4 regions of the Gorillibacterium terrae genome follow, and region 1 is predicted to be linked to each of the others. Evidence: riboswitches for the same ligand, from Rfam matches in the RefSeq annotation. Region 1 holds a riboswitch; each other region holds the start of a gene.

Region 1 (3,696 bases):
TGTTACAATGTACTTGTAAACAACGATGGGAGTGATTGAGATGAAAGAGATGAACCACGATCAAGTATCGATGAACCTGCTGCAGTTCTGCTATACCTGCGATGACGCCGCCAACTGCCACACCGAAGAAATTTGCCGTCAGTGCTGGGCCGAACAAGGCCTTCTGTCTCATGAAGAGGAAGAAGCGAGCACGGACATCAGCCGCATGATCAACGCGTACTACGCGTAAATCGACGTTTATCTTCTCCAAGCTCCTGCGATATCGATAGAGTACCTTACCCCTTCGGCGCACCTGCGCCTGAAGGGGTTTTTGCCGTTGGCTTCATGCGCTCCCGGTGGGAGAAGCGGAGGAATGGCATTTGTCACAATCTGGCACGGGCGAGCTCCCGCACTCGGCCGGTGCATACCCCGCGGCCGCTTCGTGAAAACTAACACAGGCTTACATCATACATCATGCAATACGGGGTACGGCCAATTTGCCGGTTCGGCGGGAAGGATGGGAAACCACCAATGGAAAAAAGAATGAACCTGCTCGTGTTCAGCGGGGAGTACGACAAGGCGATGGCGGCTTTGATTCTGGCCAACAGCACCAGGGAGCTGGGCGCCGAGGTGACGCTGTTCTTCGCCTTCTGGGGGCTCTTCCTTGTGCGTGATCCGGAGAAGCTGACCGACGAGGACAAAACGCTCTACGAGAAGATGATGGGCCGGATGACGCCGAAGGGACCGGACGAGCTGCCCTTGTCGCGGATGAACTACGCCGGCTTGGGGAAGAAGCTGCTGCTTGAGATGATGGAGGACGACGACGCTCCGCCGCTGTCCGCTTTTCTCAAGGGGGCCAGGAAGAAAGATATCAAGTTCTACGCCTGCAAGTTATCGGTGGAGATCATGGGATTTAAGCCCGAGGAATTCATTCCCGAATTGCAGATCGTCGAGGCCAAGACCTACCTGAAGGATGCACTCGAAGCCGACATGCAGTTGTTTATCTGAGAAAGCTAACCTTCCCGTTCCGCCCTGCATACCCTATTCTGACATGGGCGAATGGAGGGGGAGCGCGGATGACGGACGCATGCCGGTTGGTTAACAGCACGAGGAGCCGGACCGAGCTGGAGCAGCATTTTTCCCGCTTCCGCGGGCAGATTGTGGGGGATCGGGCCACGTTCCGGTCCCCTTACGGCGTCAAGCGGATTCTCTATGCGGATTGGGCGGCGAGCGGCCGGCTTTACGGTCCGATCGAGGAGAAGCTCCTGCGGGAATTCGGCCCCTACGCGGCCAATACCCACAGCGAAGCCACCTTCACGGGAGCGGCCATGACCGAGGCTTACCGGGAAGCGAAGCAGGTCATCAAGCGCTGCGTGCACGCCGGGCCGGACGATCTGTTGTTGTTCTGCGGCAACGGCATGACGGCGGCGGTCAACAAGCTGCAGCGGATGCTCGGACTCCGGTTGCCGCCGGGATGGGCCTTGCCGGATTCTTTTCCCGAGGAAGAGAAGCCGGTCGTCTTCGTCACGCACATGGAGCACCACTCCAATCAAATTTCCTGGCAGGAGACCATCGCCGATGTGGTGGTGCTGGAACCGGACAGCGGCGGCCGCGTCAGCGCGGCGCGGCTGGAGGAAGAGCTCCGGCGCTATTCCCGCCGCAAGCGCAAGATCGGGGCCTTCACGGCGTGCTCCAATGTCACCGGCGTGATGCCGGAGCTGACCGAGCTGGCGGCGGCGATGCACCGGCACGGCGGGCTGGCCTTTGCCGACTGGACGGCGTCCGCTCCTTACGCCCGGCTCGATATGCATCCGCCGAACGCGGAAGAAGGGCTGGACGCCGTCTATTTGTCCCCGCACAAATTTCTCGGCGGGCCGGGCTCAAGCGGCATGCTGCTGCTGGATGCACGGCTCGTCCCGAATCCGGTGCCGGACCTTCCGGGCGGCGGCACGGTAAGCTGGACGGACCGGTGGGGTGGCACGGTCTACGTGGAGGACCAGGAGGAGCGGGAAGACGGCGGCACGCCCGGATACCTGCAGGCGGCGAAGGCGGCGCTGGCCTTCGTGCTCAAGGAGCAGATGGGCGCGGCCGAAATCTGCGAGCGCGAGCATCAGCTTGCGGAGCACCTGCTGACCGGTCTGGAGGCGATACCCGGCGTGGCGATTCTGGACGCCGGACTGAGAGAGCGGCTGCCGATCGTTTCCTTCACCGTTGAGACGGTGCATTATCCGCTCATGGTCCGCCTGCTCAACGACCGGTTCGGCATTCAGTCGCGCGGCGGCTGCTCCTGCGCCGGAACCTACGGGCACTTCCTGTTTCAACTGGACCGGGAAGAATCCGGGCGCATCCGGCGGGAGGTCGAGCAGGGGAACCAGCGGGAGAAGCCGGGCTGGGTCCGCCTGTCGCTGCATCCGGTCATGACCGACCGGGAAGTGGCGTTCCTCATCGAGGCGGTCCGCCGTAGCGTACGCTTCGCGCCGCTTTGGAAGGAGGACTACCGCTACGATCCCGCCGTCAACGATTATCGGCACATCCGGTTTCCCCGCCGAATGGGGCCGCAAAACTGGTTTTCTCTCTAAGCGAGAAAACCGGTTTTTTTCTTGTACATTGGGCGATTCTCAGAATATACCAGTAATTACCACGCCCTCTAGCACTCTCCTTGTGATAGAATGAATGCGGTCGCAATACCCATTCAGGCCGAAGCTCCCGACCGGAGCACGGGGGAACCCAGTTTTGGGGTGAAGCCGCTCACTTGAGCGGCCGGGAATCTACTCTACTTTTTCCCGAATCCGTCAGCTAACCTCGCAGGCCGCCAAAGGAGAGTGCCAGATTTGAACGCAACCCGAACCGCAACGCCTCGCCGCCTGTTAACCGTCGCCCTCGCCGGCAGCTTGATCGCCGCGCCTTTTCTCTCGGCCGGTTCCGCGCATGCCGCGTCCGCTTATACCGTAAAAGATAGCGATACCTTGTGGAAGATTTCCGTGAACCAGGGCGTTACCCTGACTTCGCTGATTAACGCCAACCCGCAGATCAAGAACCCGAACATCATTTGGGGCGGCATGACCATCACCATCCCGTCCAAGGCGACGACGCCTTCGGCTCCGGCAACGAAGCCCTCGACTCCGACGACGACCAAGCCATCCACGCCGACCACGAGCACTCCCGCCACGGATACGGCGACGCAGTATGCTCAGCAGGTGGCCACGATCGTCAATCAGGAACGTGCGGCGGCCGGACTCAGCCCGCTCACCTTCGATTCGGCCTTGTCCAAGATGGCCGTCGACAAGGCTAAGGACATGATCGTCAACAATTATTTCGATCATACGTCTCCTACGTACGGATCGCCTTTTGATATGATGACCGCTTACGGCATCCCGCATTCCTACGCCGGAGAGAACATCGCCAAGGGGCAGCGCACTCCCCAGGAGGTCATGACCGCCTGGATGAACAGCGCCGGCCACAAAGCCAATATCCTGAAGACCAACTACAAGAAAATCGGCGTCGGCTATTACAACGGCGCATGGGTTCAAGAGTTCACCGATTGATTGAGGCTCAGGACAAGACAACCTTAACTTCATGAATATCCGAAACAACCTTTCCGGCGGAAGGGTTGTTTTTTGTTGGCTTCTACAGAAAACGGGCATGACATATCCTGGAATTCATGCTATGATCTGAATGAATAAAAATTAGTTCATTCACATTATGCCCAATTATGCA
Region 2 (3,696 bases), 620 kb from region 1:
AGAAAGGATGGGCCCATGCCGCCGCCCATGCGGCCGATGCCTTGGACGAATGTGCTGCAAGCCGACATGCGGATCCGGCCGCGTGCCGAATGATCTGGAACGGATTGAGCGCCTTGATGGATGGCGCGAGGTTCGTCTATCAGGAAGAGGAAGACGAGCGAATCGCTACTGCGTTGTGGTCCATGCCGAACTTAGAGAAGGTGAGTGTTCACGACCTGATGGAATGGGACCGGGAGCGGACCTCGCCGGTACGCGACAAGCAATTGGAACGGTATCGGGCGATCAACCGAAAGCAGGTCATCCGCAGCTTGTTCATGCGGCTTCAGGACGGCGAACCGTTTGGGGATGAGAAGAACTTGCTGGAATGGGAGGGGACATACAACCGATTTCGACGGCGCTGACCTTTGGAGTGTTAGGAAGAATTTCTGCATCCTATAGAACTTCCCTCGACAATTTGCAAAACGACCCGATTCGAGGCTATTCCATGAAAGAGCTTCAGAATCGCTTGCATAACGGAGCGGAAGTCTGGCATCTGAAGCTGGAGGGAGGACAAGAGATGGCTGCCGCCGCAGACAGCAGCGGCGTTCAGATGGAGTTGGTAAAGTTACGCCGAGGGAGGAATTTCCTTCGCTCATGTAGAATATCCTCCTGCTAGATCACTCTACATAGAAGAAGAGAGGGTATTTATGTTCAAACCAGCAAGAACCATCCTGGCGGCTTCATTGGCCGCAACCTTGGCGCTCGGCGGCGCTCCGGCGGCGTTCGCTGCCGCCAAGGCGGCGGTACCGGCCAGCCCGACCGTCTATATCGACGGGGTCAAGCTGAGCTTCGCCAGCCAGCAGCCGGTCGTCCAGAAGGGACGGACGCTCGTGCCGATGCGGGCGATCTTCGAAGCGCTTGGGGCCAAGATTCAGTACGACGGGAAGACCGGGAAGGTGACTGCGACCAAAAAAGACACCTCGTACGCCACCTTTATCGGCGACAAGACCGTCACCTTGACGCTCGGGTCGACGAAGGCGCACGTCAAGGCTGTCCCCTCCGAGGATTGGGAGGAGAACGCCGTGGACAAGGACGTCATCCTGGACGTTCCCGCGCAGACCGTCAACGGCAGCACGATGGTTCCGCTCGCCTTCATCGGTCAAGCGCTCGACTGTCATGTGAAGTGGGACGGAGCGAAGAATCGCGTCAACATCTACAAGCCGCAGGTGAAGGAGTACTGGTACCAGCAGGATTCGATCACCGGCGAACTGATGGTCCGCTATGATCTGGACACGTATCGTCATCCGGACCCGATTCCGTTGAATAAGGACCAAGTTTACCTGCGGACCATCGGCTACGGGGACCAGAAGGCGGTTGCGTTCTATTCCTACCTGCTAACCCGGATTCCGTCCGACGACGAACAGGGCGAACCGATCACGGCCGATGTGATGGTGGACGGCAAGATCGAGGACGGCCAGTGGACGGGCGATTATGTGCTCAGCCTGGACGACCCGGCGACGGAGGAATGGGATTATTCAGTGGACGATCATATCGTTCTTCCTGCCTATGTCACAAGCGACGGAAAATCGGACCTGAGTACGATTCCGTTCTCAGTGTACGCCGCGATTTACGATGCGGATCAGAAGGGGCTGCTCGACGAGGAAAGCTGAACGGGGCAAAGGCAAACAAAAAATCTCCTGCCGGAGTATGGCGGGAGATTTTTTCGTCGAGCGGCGATCAGCCGGTGAAGCGCAGCGAGAACCCGGTCAGTTGATGCGCCGCCGTATAGAGAATGTACAGCAGCATGAGATACGCAAGGATTGTCAGGAAGATGAATTTCCGTTTCTTGCGCTGTTTCTTTTTCTTTTCCTTGTCGTCCCATTCGTCCTGCTCGTCCAAACGGGCCAACTGCCGGAGCCGTTCTTCCCTGTAGATGGGATCGTTCTTATCCATGCCCGTCCGCCTCCCCCTATCAAGGTATGAAGCGCTTGGGCTGGATATGCCGGGGGGACGGGGAAGGCCTGGTCGGATTTACCACCCGTCAACCTGTGTCAGACGTATATATTTGGTGATATACTATTAATGCAAGCTTCGGCTTGCTTCATAACCTTTTTTTCTCCGATTTTGCCGCCGGTAGTTGGAACCGGCGGATTTTTTTTGTGCCGAGAATGTGACAAAAAATCAAAAAATCCCGGTAGGAGGTTCTTCCTATTATGCCGGGACATCCACCATTTGGCTATTGTCTATGCGTAACTCGCATGATACCCTAGACAATGTGCTGTTATTACTACAATTTGCCGAATCCGGTTCTCGCAGGACCGGTACGGGGGATTTCTTTGTCGGGCTGGCCGGAATGGAGAGCGCACTGCGCTAATTTCGGCGAGCCATTCGACGTAACCAAGCGAAAGGGCGCCGAAGCGCGCCGCCGACGGTAAGATTCGGCAGCTTGGTTAGCGGGGTGAATGCTTGCGGGGTAACCCGTCGAGCTAGGGAGAGCACCTCTTCCCGAATCCGTCAACTAACCTCGGAGGCACTAGGAGGAACTTAAACTGAATAAAGTCACCAAGACCGTCCTGTTGTCGTCTGCCGTCTTTGCGTCCGGACTTCTGTATGCTCAGCAGAGCGAAGCCGCCCAGAGCCCCGTCAAGGTGCAAATCAACGACTCGCTGGTTTCGTTTCCCGACGCGCAGCCCTTTGTCGACGGCAACAGCCGCACCCAGATTCCCGTCCGCATCGTTTCCGAGAAGATGGGATACTCGGTTACCTCTACAGACGTAGGAAACCAAGTAAAGGTTACAATCACCGGCAAAAATCGCACGATCACGCTGACCACGGGCCAAGCCAAAGCCACCGTCAATGGCCGGACCCTTGCCCTCGATACCAAAGCCGTCGTTTCGCAAAATCGTACTTATGTCCCGCTCCGGTTTGTGTCCGAATCGTTTGATACGGAAGTGAAGTGGAATGCCGCCGTTCAGCTTGCCATCGTCGAGGCCGACGGCAAAGAACATGCTCCGGTCATTCAGGCCAAAACCGAAAGCAAGGCCGCTAAGCTTGTCGCAAATTCCAAGCAATACTTAGGCGTTCCCTACATGTGGGGAGGTTCGACCCCGTCCGGTTTCGATTGCTCGGGCTTCGTCCAATACCTGCTGAAGAAGCAGCAGGTTTCGGTTCCCCGGACCGCCGACGGCATGCGTTCCAGTACCGGAACGAGCGTATTCTCGCCCAAGCCGGGCGATCTCGTATTCTTCTCTTCCACGCAAAAGGCGCCGGCCAACCACGTCGGCATCTATATCGGCAACGGTAAATTTATCTCGGCGACCAACTCCAACGGGATTCACATCGATCCCTTGAATACCGGTTATTGGGGCAACCGTTATTTTACCGCCAAACGCGTCTTCTCGTCCTAATACCCCTCCTTACCCCACAGAATCGCACACGAATCGGCCTGAACGGCGTTCCTTCCGGAGCGCCGTTTTTTTCATTCATGGAAGCCCAGGGAGCAGGCAGAAAACGAAGGGATGGCAAAGCCGGGGACAAACGGGTACAATGGGGAACGATGAGATTGCTGCAGGTGGAGGGGAACAGGATGTCCAAATCCTATGAGGTTGTCGTATTGGGCGGCGGAGTGGGCGGTTACACGGCCGCAATCCGGGCGGCTCAGCTCGGCAAGCGGGTCGCCCTGGTGGAGAAGGAAAAGCTGGGAGGCACCTGTCTGCA
Region 3 (3,696 bases), 1.2 Mb from region 1:
GTAATTGTACGTAAGCACCTCGCCGGTATCGGCATTGACGGCAGCGCTATAGCGAATTGCGTTCGAATCGGCGGCTTTTCCGATACGGAAGGTAACCCGCCATACGGCTTGCGCGGCACCGGCGGCGTCATAGGCTGCCTGCTCGTTGTAGGTGATGCCCTCCAGCACGGCAGCGGCGGGAATGGACAGGGTCTTGCGGGCGATCTCGGCCGCTTTTTCGTCCGTCAGCTTTTGGCCCCGGGCCGGCTTGGCGGCGAGCGGTTTGGCAGCCAGCGGTTGAAACCCGGCAAAATCGGTCCGGTCCCATGAAACAAGCTTGCCGGTCGCCGCATCGAGCGGACGCGCATCGAGTGCATAGGTCAGGGCGAGCTTGGCCTTCTTCCCTTCCGTCAAAACGTACTGCAGGAAGGGCTTGGCTGCCTTCTTGTAAGCCGCGAGCGCATCTGCCGCCGCGATCGCCGGCTTCGACGCTTCAAAGGCGGCGCTGGGATGCCAGGCGAATTGATAACCGGTAAGCGCCCCCGATCCGTCAATGGTAAAGGTGATATTGTCGGTCGGATACCGCACGCCGTCCACCGACCGGTCGAACCGGAAGGAATAGGACACTTCCCCCTGCAGCGGCGGCACATAGGATTCGTCATTCGATCCGTCGTAGATCGTCGAGGCCGCTTCCCCGGGGTTCATCTTCTTCAGCAGGCCGAAGGCCACCTCCTTCGCCGCCGCATAATCCAGCTTGGGCGGATACACCACCTGCTTGTCGGGATCGTGATCGGAGAGGCTGTACCCGATGAGCCGGCCCGTCGCTCCGTCGATCGTACCGAACAAGTAAGAATAGACCTGACTGCCGGAACCGCTTTCAAACTGGAACTGCCAACTGCCATTCTCGGAAATCCAGCTGTCGCCGTTGAAGCTGGCGGCCGTCAGCTTATAGCCGGCCGGTATGGAAATTGCCGCCTTCAGCTTGGCCAGCGCTTCCTCCTTGCCGATCTTGGCCTTGACGGCCGTATCGCCGGCCCCGGCCAATGCCATAGCGGCGTTCTTGGCCGCCATGTTCTCGGAGACGTTTCCCGCTGCCGCTGCCGGAAGGGCCCCCGTCGTGAATAGCGCGGCCGACAGCAGTCCGGCCGCCATTCCCTTGCTCCGCATATCCTCATCGACTCCCTTATCCCGTTTTCCGTGCTTCCCCAATTGGGCTACTTATAGAACGCGGAAAGGAAAAAAAAGGTTGCAGCTGTCTGCAAAAAGACGGCAACGAATCCGCAAGGGACACGTGCCGTCTTCTAACCGAGCTTCCTCATTCCAGTATGTACACCTGGACGGACTGGATGCCGAAGTCAAGCGCATCCTGCTTGCCTCCGGGGATGAAGATATCAATCCGGCTGCCTTGGATGGCGCTGCCCTGATCGCGGGCGTAAGCGATCATTCCGCTCCCCGGCAGGCCGCTGCCTTTATAGCCCGTTACATAAACCTTGCTCCCCATCGGAATCACATCCGGGTCAACTGCGATGGTTCCCAGCTTCAGGGCGTTGCCGTAATAGTCCACGGCCCCCCACCCGTTCTCTTCGGGAGCCGAGGAATACCCGGTCGCCGTCACCTTAAGCGAGCGCTTGAAGGTCAGCACTTCGCCCCAAGCGGAGACGACCCGGCGGGAGGAAGCCGACAGCGCGGCTTCCTTTTTGCTGCCGGACGAAGCCGACTGCGCCTTGGAGGGCTTGGCGGCTTGTGCCGAAGCGGCGGCCGCCTGCGCCTTCTTCTTTGCCGCCTGGGCGGCCGCTTGCTTGGCCTGGGCGGCGGCTTGCTTGGCTTTGGCCGCTTGGGCGGCCTTGGCTGCCGCAGCGGCCTTGCTCTTCGCCGCAGCCGCAGCCGCCTCCTTCGCGGCCGCTTCCCGGCGGGCCGCCTGCGCTTTTGCTGCCTGCGCCTGCGCTTTGGCCGCCTGCGCCTGCGCTTTGGCCGCCTGCGCCGCCGCTTCCGGGGTTTGCGCCGGAGCGGCGGCTTGCGGCATTGCCCGCGTCGCGGCCATCGGCTCGGCCGCGGCCGGCGCACCGAGCGGCAGAGCTGCGCCGAGCTTCAAGAGAGGCGGCGCTTCCATTGCCGCAAACGCCGGCGCCGTCAAGATGCCGGTTCCCGCCGCTTCACCGACCTCGGCGGAACCGCCTGCGAGCGGCGTCCTCGCCGCTTGAACCAACCCAACCGCCAAGGCGGCAGCTACACCTACCAACAAGAACAGTAAACCTGTCTTCCACTTTTTCAAAACGTCCTCCCACAAGCTCGGCCTGCGAGGTTAGTTGTCGGGTTGAGAAGGGGGAGCCCTCCTCTCGCATTTGCGATTCACCCCTAGCTGCCTAACGGCATGCGGCAAGAAATCCCCCGCGCTCTCTCAACGAAGAGAGCTTTGGCCTTCTTTTGCTAGAGTCTACCACATCCCGAACCGCCCGGCCTAGCGGAGAATTCTGGGAAATGGAAAAACCCTGCTAGTTCGAACACCCGGATTGATCTATACTGAAAGAAACCATCCCGGAGGGATCGCGATGAATCAAGAACAATGGCTTGGTCAGCTAAGGCTTGTTCGCAGCATAACCCTGAGAGCGATGGATGGATTGACGGAAGAACTGGCGGACCTTCAGCCATTGGGTTTCTCCAACACGATACGCTGGCAATTCGGGCATATCCTTACCGTCCAGGAAACGGTTGTCACCCACTTTGCGGGAGATCCGCCTTTGCTCGATCCCGCGCTCTTCCGGCTGTTCGCCAACGGAACCCGGCCGGCCGATTGGAAGCAGCCTCCGCCCCCCTTGTCCGAGCTGTACCGGCTGCTGGAGGAGCAAGGGGAAGCGATTCGCCGCATCTATGTCCCGCGCTGGGGGGAACCGGCCGTTAAGCCGTTTCGGCGGCTGGGGCATCCCCTGCACACGATCGGCGAGCTCTTCGCGTTCAGCCTGCATCATGAGGGAATCCATGTCGGGCAAATTTCCTGTTTGCGCAAAGCGGCCGAGCTGGCTGCAGCCGGCCGTTCGGAGAGCGGCGAAGCGCTGGGCGCCGCTATCGAATAGAATCGCACGCCTGACCGTTGCGGCGAATGCTTAGGGTCCGGCTCACTCTCCTTAGCTGCATTGCAAGAGACACAAAAGACCGGCCGCGGCCGGTCTTTTTGCGGTTGAACAATGGCGTTCCCCCGGACACTTCCTATGGGATAACCCGTGTCAATCCGGCGAATGTCCGGAGCGGCCGACAAGGCCTTCCTTCAAGCCGGACGGCGATCCGCTGCGGAAGACCCACAGCTTGCTGCCGACGAAATTGAGCAGAGTGGTGACGACCGTGACCAGCGCCTTGGCGATCAGCGCGTTCACCCCGAGCCGCTCCTTAATCAGGCCGAGCAGCACGATCGACACGCCGAGGGTAATCAGGTTAACCGTCAGAAACCGAGCCGCCTGCGCCCAGTCGCGGCGCGCCCTTCCGCTTGAAGATCGCTTCCGCTCCGCGCCAACCGGCCTGTCGGAGGCATCGCCGCTATCGGAGATGCCGACCGCCGATCCCTGAGCCGCCGCTTTGAACGTCCAGCTCTTGTTCAGGATGTAGCTGTTCAGCGTCCCAGCCGCGTAGGAGAAGACCTGCGCCACCCGGAACGGTACGCCGAGCAGATAGAGCACGGTATAGACGGCAAAATCGACCAGGGTATTGGCTGCGCCGACCACGCTG
Region 4 (3,696 bases), on a different contig from region 1:
TCAGGCAGGCATCCTGGGACTACGGCTCCCATGACGGCTATTCGGACAACGTCTATATCCGCGGCAAGCTGGTTCTCACCGCCATTGAACGGCAGGCCGGCCAGGAAGCGATGAAGAAGGTGATGCGAACGTACTTCGACCGGTTCCGGTTCAAGCATCCCTCCACCGCCGATTTCCAGGCGGTCGTCGAGAGCGTAACGAAGAAGGACTGGTCCGATTTCTTCGAGGCGTACGTCTACGGCAAGCAGATGTCCGATTTCGCCGTGGAGTCCATTCGGGTGCGCGAGCTGAAGCCGGATTCTTCCGCCGGTTCCTTCGAGAGCGCCGTTCTGATCCGCAAGCTGGGCGGCCCCTGGCTCTCCGTTCCCGTGCGCATCCACTTCCGTGACGGCACGAGCCGCGACCTGGTCTGGAATGCCGAGGCCAGTGAGACGGAATACAAGCTGACGGCCGCTTCCCCCGTCGACTGGGTGCTGATCGATCCCGACCGCACGCTCGCTTTGGAGTCGCGGGTGATCAACAACTACCTGAAGGCGGAAGTCAACGCCAAACAGGGGCTCCGGTTCACCGTGAGCCTGCAAACATTAATCGAGGCCCTGATATCCGGGGTCGCCTGGTGAGGTGAGAGCCATGTTCCGACTGCTGAAAAAAGCCTGGTCCGACGCCTGGAGCCAGCCGTTTCTCCTGGTGGCGCTGTTTCTCTACCGGTTCGCCTGGGCGTTCGCCCTCTTCCGCATCGTCAAAAGCCACGTCCTTCCGGTGCTCGCCCGCTATCCCGATGCGGGCGGTCCCGCCGGTCAGTCGCAGCTCTTTGTCCTGGAAGCGCAGTTCCGCCTCGGCAAAACCGACCTGGCCGAAGATTACCTCTACGGCCTGCTGCTCCTTCTCGCCATCCGCATGCTGCTTACGCCGCTGCTCAACGCCGGCGTCTTCTACTCGCTGGTCCACACCCGGCTCAACACCGGCTACCGCTTTTTTAAAGGCATCAAGTCCATGGGGCCGGCCTTCTTCCTCTACTATGTTGCCCAGATGGCGCTCACCCTGGTTCCCCTCATCTGGCTGCTGCCGAAGGTCCACACGCTCGGCGAGCTGAACGCCGTTCTCTCCGATCCCAAAGCCTATCTGCTCTATGCGCTGGCTTACGCCGCCTACGGATATGCCGTTCATCTCCTGTTCCTGCATTTGCAGTTTGGCAAAACCGAAAACCGGCCGTTGCCCGAAACGCTCCTGCGCGCTTTCGCCTCGCTGCTTCCGGCGGCGGGTGCGGCGCTGGTGCTGCTGCTGCTCTCCGGACTGCTGTCCGCGGGCGTGCTGACGGTTACGCTCTGGGATGCCGGACTGTGGACCTTCCTTCTCTATCAGGCCTTTTCCTTCGTCCGCACCTTCCTGTCGCTCTGGGGACTCACCGCCCAGCACGGCGTGTTCCTCGGGCGTGCGGAGAGGGGCTGAGGCCCCTGAAAGCCAAGCTCTGTAAAATAAAAGCGAGACGCCGGAATCCCTTGCGGCGCCTCGCTTTTTTTGCGGGTTATCCCGAATTTTTACCCGTTGGGCAAAACCATGAAACATTTTTTTCGAAAAATAATAATATAGTTGGGAGGAAACAGGCGATTTAAGGCGAATAGATTTTTCTATTGATTTAATCCGGAGCGTCTGGCTGGGTTAAATCGGGAATAAGCCGAATTTCCGTCAAGGAAAACGGGGGAACCGTCTTGGGTGAATTGATCTTGCTTCAGAAGGATCATAGGGAACCTTCAACCGAACCCTTAGCTAACCTCGTAGGCATTGGAAGGGGAAGTTGTCTTGAAGAAGGCTGTTTTGGCATTGCTCGGTTTCGTGTTGTCGCTTGGTCTCTTGTCCGGAAACGCTTTCGCCGATGATTCCGCAAGCAAGCTGGAAGCAAAGGTCAACAAGCTGATCGGGATTGACTACGATTACGGCGGGACCACCACCAAAGGGTTCGATTGTTCCGGTTTCACGCAGTATGTCTTCAAAGCCTTCGATATCTCTCTGGACCGCAGCTCCAGGGACCAGGCGGGGCAAGGCAAAGCCGTGGACAAGGACGACCTGCGCGCCGGCGACCTGGTGTTCTTCAACACCTCCGGAAACGGAATCTCCCATGTCGGCATTTACCTCGGAGACGGAGTATTCGTTCATGCGTCCACCAACAACGGTGTGATCAAGAACAAGCTGAACGAATCGTACTATGCCAAGAGGTATGTCACCGCGCGTCGGATTCTGACGAATGACCAGTACCAGGACATCGCCAGATAAACGAATTCGAAGGCCGCGCTTCAGAGAGCTCCGGGAAAACGGGATGCCCCCCGTTCTCCCGGAGTTTTTCTCTTTACCCGGCCGCCTGCGGGCAGAGCCCGCCGTCCGGGACGGTCTCCGCCGAAGCGGACTCTCCTCCGGACCCGGCGAACTGCAGTGCATAGAGCCGGGCGTACAGCCCGCCCTGGGCGATCAGGGCCTCGTGCGTCCCGCTTTCGGCGATGCTTCCCCGGTCCAGCACGACGATTCGCGAGGCTCCGCGAACCGTCGACAGCCGGTGCGCGATGACCAGCGTCGAGCGGCCGCGCATGAGCGGCAGGAGCGATTCCTGCACCCACTCCTCGGATTCGTTGTCGAGCGCCGAGGTGGCTTCGTCCAGAATGAGCAGCGGCGCTTGCCGCAGGAAGGCGCGGGCGATAGCGAGCCGCTGCCGCTGGCCGCCGGATAGGTTCGAGCCGCTCTCGCTGAGCGGCGTCTCGTAGCCCTCCGGCAGCCGTTCGATGAACGCATCGGCGCCGGCCAGCCGGGCCGCCTCGCGGATGTCTTCGTCGGAGGCTTGCTCCGAGCCGAAGGCGATGTTGTCCCGCACGCTTCCCGTGAACAGATACGGGGATTGGGGCACATACGTCAGCTTGGAGCGAGCCTCCTCCCGCCGGGTCGCGAGCGGAATGCCCGCGACCTCCACCGTGCCGGCATCCGGTTCGTACAGACCGCAGGCGAGCCGGGCCAGCGTCGTCTTGCCGGAGCCGCTCGGTCCCACGACCGCGACGGTCTCCCCGGCGGCCACCGTGAGGTCGAGGCCCCGGAACAGCGGCTCGCCGTCCGCTCCCGGATGGCAGAGCTGCACCCCGCGGAGCGACAGGGCGGGCGGCGCCTCGTTCGGCTCCGGCTCCGGCCGACCCTCCCGCCCGAAGCCGGGGCCTGCCGCCGGGTTCATCCCCGGTTCCATCGGCATCTCCAGCACGCCGAAGACCCGATCAGTGGCCCCGAGCGATTCCTGGACGCTGCCCCAGGTGCGGGACATGTTGACGAAGGGCCACTGCACCCGCCCCATCAGCAGGATGAACGCGAGGAGTCCTCCGGCGGAGGCCTCTCCGCGGATGGCATACCAAGCCATCATGCCGCCGCAGCCGAGCATCACCGAGCCGTTCACCAGGGTGGAGGACTGCCAGAGCAGGCCGTTCATCACGGCGCGCCGCCGCAGCATGACGTTCAGCCGGTTCCGCTCCTGCACGTAGCGGTCGACCAGGGCGTCTTCCATGCCGAACACCCGAACCACCTGCACCCCCTGCAGGATTTCTTGAAGCAATCCCCGAACCTCGGCTTCCTTGCGCAGAATCTCCTGGGCCAGCTTGCGCAGGCGGCCGTCGAAGAATCGGCCGCAGAAGAAGACGAGCGGGCCGGCGAGGAGCGCCACCAGCGCCA

Evidence for each region. Region 1 has a riboswitch for cyclic di-AMP ahead of ACSEXS_RS09050 (CAP domain-containing protein). Riboswitches for the same ligand answer to the same signal wherever they lie in the genome.
Region 2: linked by a shared signal. The riboswitch ahead of ACSEXS_RS05975 (C40 family peptidase) and the one ahead of ACSEXS_RS09050 (CAP domain-containing protein) in region 1 are both predicted to bind cyclic di-AMP.
Region 3: linked by a shared signal. The riboswitch ahead of ACSEXS_RS03605 (3D domain-containing protein) and the one ahead of ACSEXS_RS09050 (CAP domain-containing protein) in region 1 are both predicted to bind cyclic di-AMP.
Region 4: linked by a shared signal. The riboswitch ahead of ACSEXS_RS14845 (C40 family peptidase) and the one ahead of ACSEXS_RS09050 (CAP domain-containing protein) in region 1 are both predicted to bind cyclic di-AMP.

Annotation. Positions count from the first base shown of each region.
Region 1 covers NZ_JBPPGI010000001.1:2,035,118-2,038,813, reverse strand. Annotated here, with positions in the region: gene ACSEXS_RS09065 (hypothetical protein) at 50-229, shown strand; gene ACSEXS_RS09060 (DsrE/DsrF/DrsH-like family protein) at 511-987, shown strand; gene ACSEXS_RS09055 (aminotransferase class V-fold PLP-dependent enzyme) at 1,056-2,558, shown strand; cyclic di-AMP (ydaO/yuaA leader) riboswitch at 2,665-2,805, shown strand; gene ACSEXS_RS09050 (CAP domain-containing protein) at 2,811-3,524, shown strand.
Region 2 covers NZ_JBPPGI010000001.1:1,410,694-1,414,389, forward strand. Annotated here, with positions in the region: gene ACSEXS_RS05960 (DUF2785 domain-containing protein) at 1-401, shown strand, start outside; gene ACSEXS_RS05965 (copper amine oxidase N-terminal domain-containing protein) at 687-1,649, shown strand; gene ACSEXS_RS05970 (hypothetical protein) at 1,717-1,932, opposite strand; cyclic di-AMP (ydaO/yuaA leader) riboswitch at 2,265-2,527, shown strand; gene ACSEXS_RS05975 (C40 family peptidase) at 2,556-3,386, shown strand; gene lpdA (dihydrolipoyl dehydrogenase) at 3,566-3,696, shown strand, end outside.
Region 3 covers NZ_JBPPGI010000001.1:865,483-869,178, reverse strand. Annotated here, with positions in the region: gene ACSEXS_RS03610 (S-layer homology domain-containing protein) at 1-1,146, opposite strand, end outside; gene ACSEXS_RS03605 (3D domain-containing protein) at 1,295-2,251, opposite strand; cyclic di-AMP (ydaO/yuaA leader) riboswitch at 2,256-2,408, opposite strand; gene ACSEXS_RS03600 (DinB family protein) at 2,529-3,050, shown strand; gene ACSEXS_RS03595 (GtrA family protein) at 3,201-3,696, opposite strand, start outside.
Region 4 covers NZ_JBPPGI010000003.1:506,438-510,133, reverse strand. Annotated here, with positions in the region: gene ACSEXS_RS14855 (M1 family metallopeptidase) at 1-620, shown strand, start outside; gene ACSEXS_RS14850 (hypothetical protein) at 631-1,449, shown strand; cyclic di-AMP (ydaO/yuaA leader) riboswitch at 1,664-1,797, shown strand; gene ACSEXS_RS14845 (C40 family peptidase) at 1,801-2,271, shown strand; gene ACSEXS_RS14840 (ABC transporter ATP-binding protein) at 2,345-3,696, opposite strand, start outside.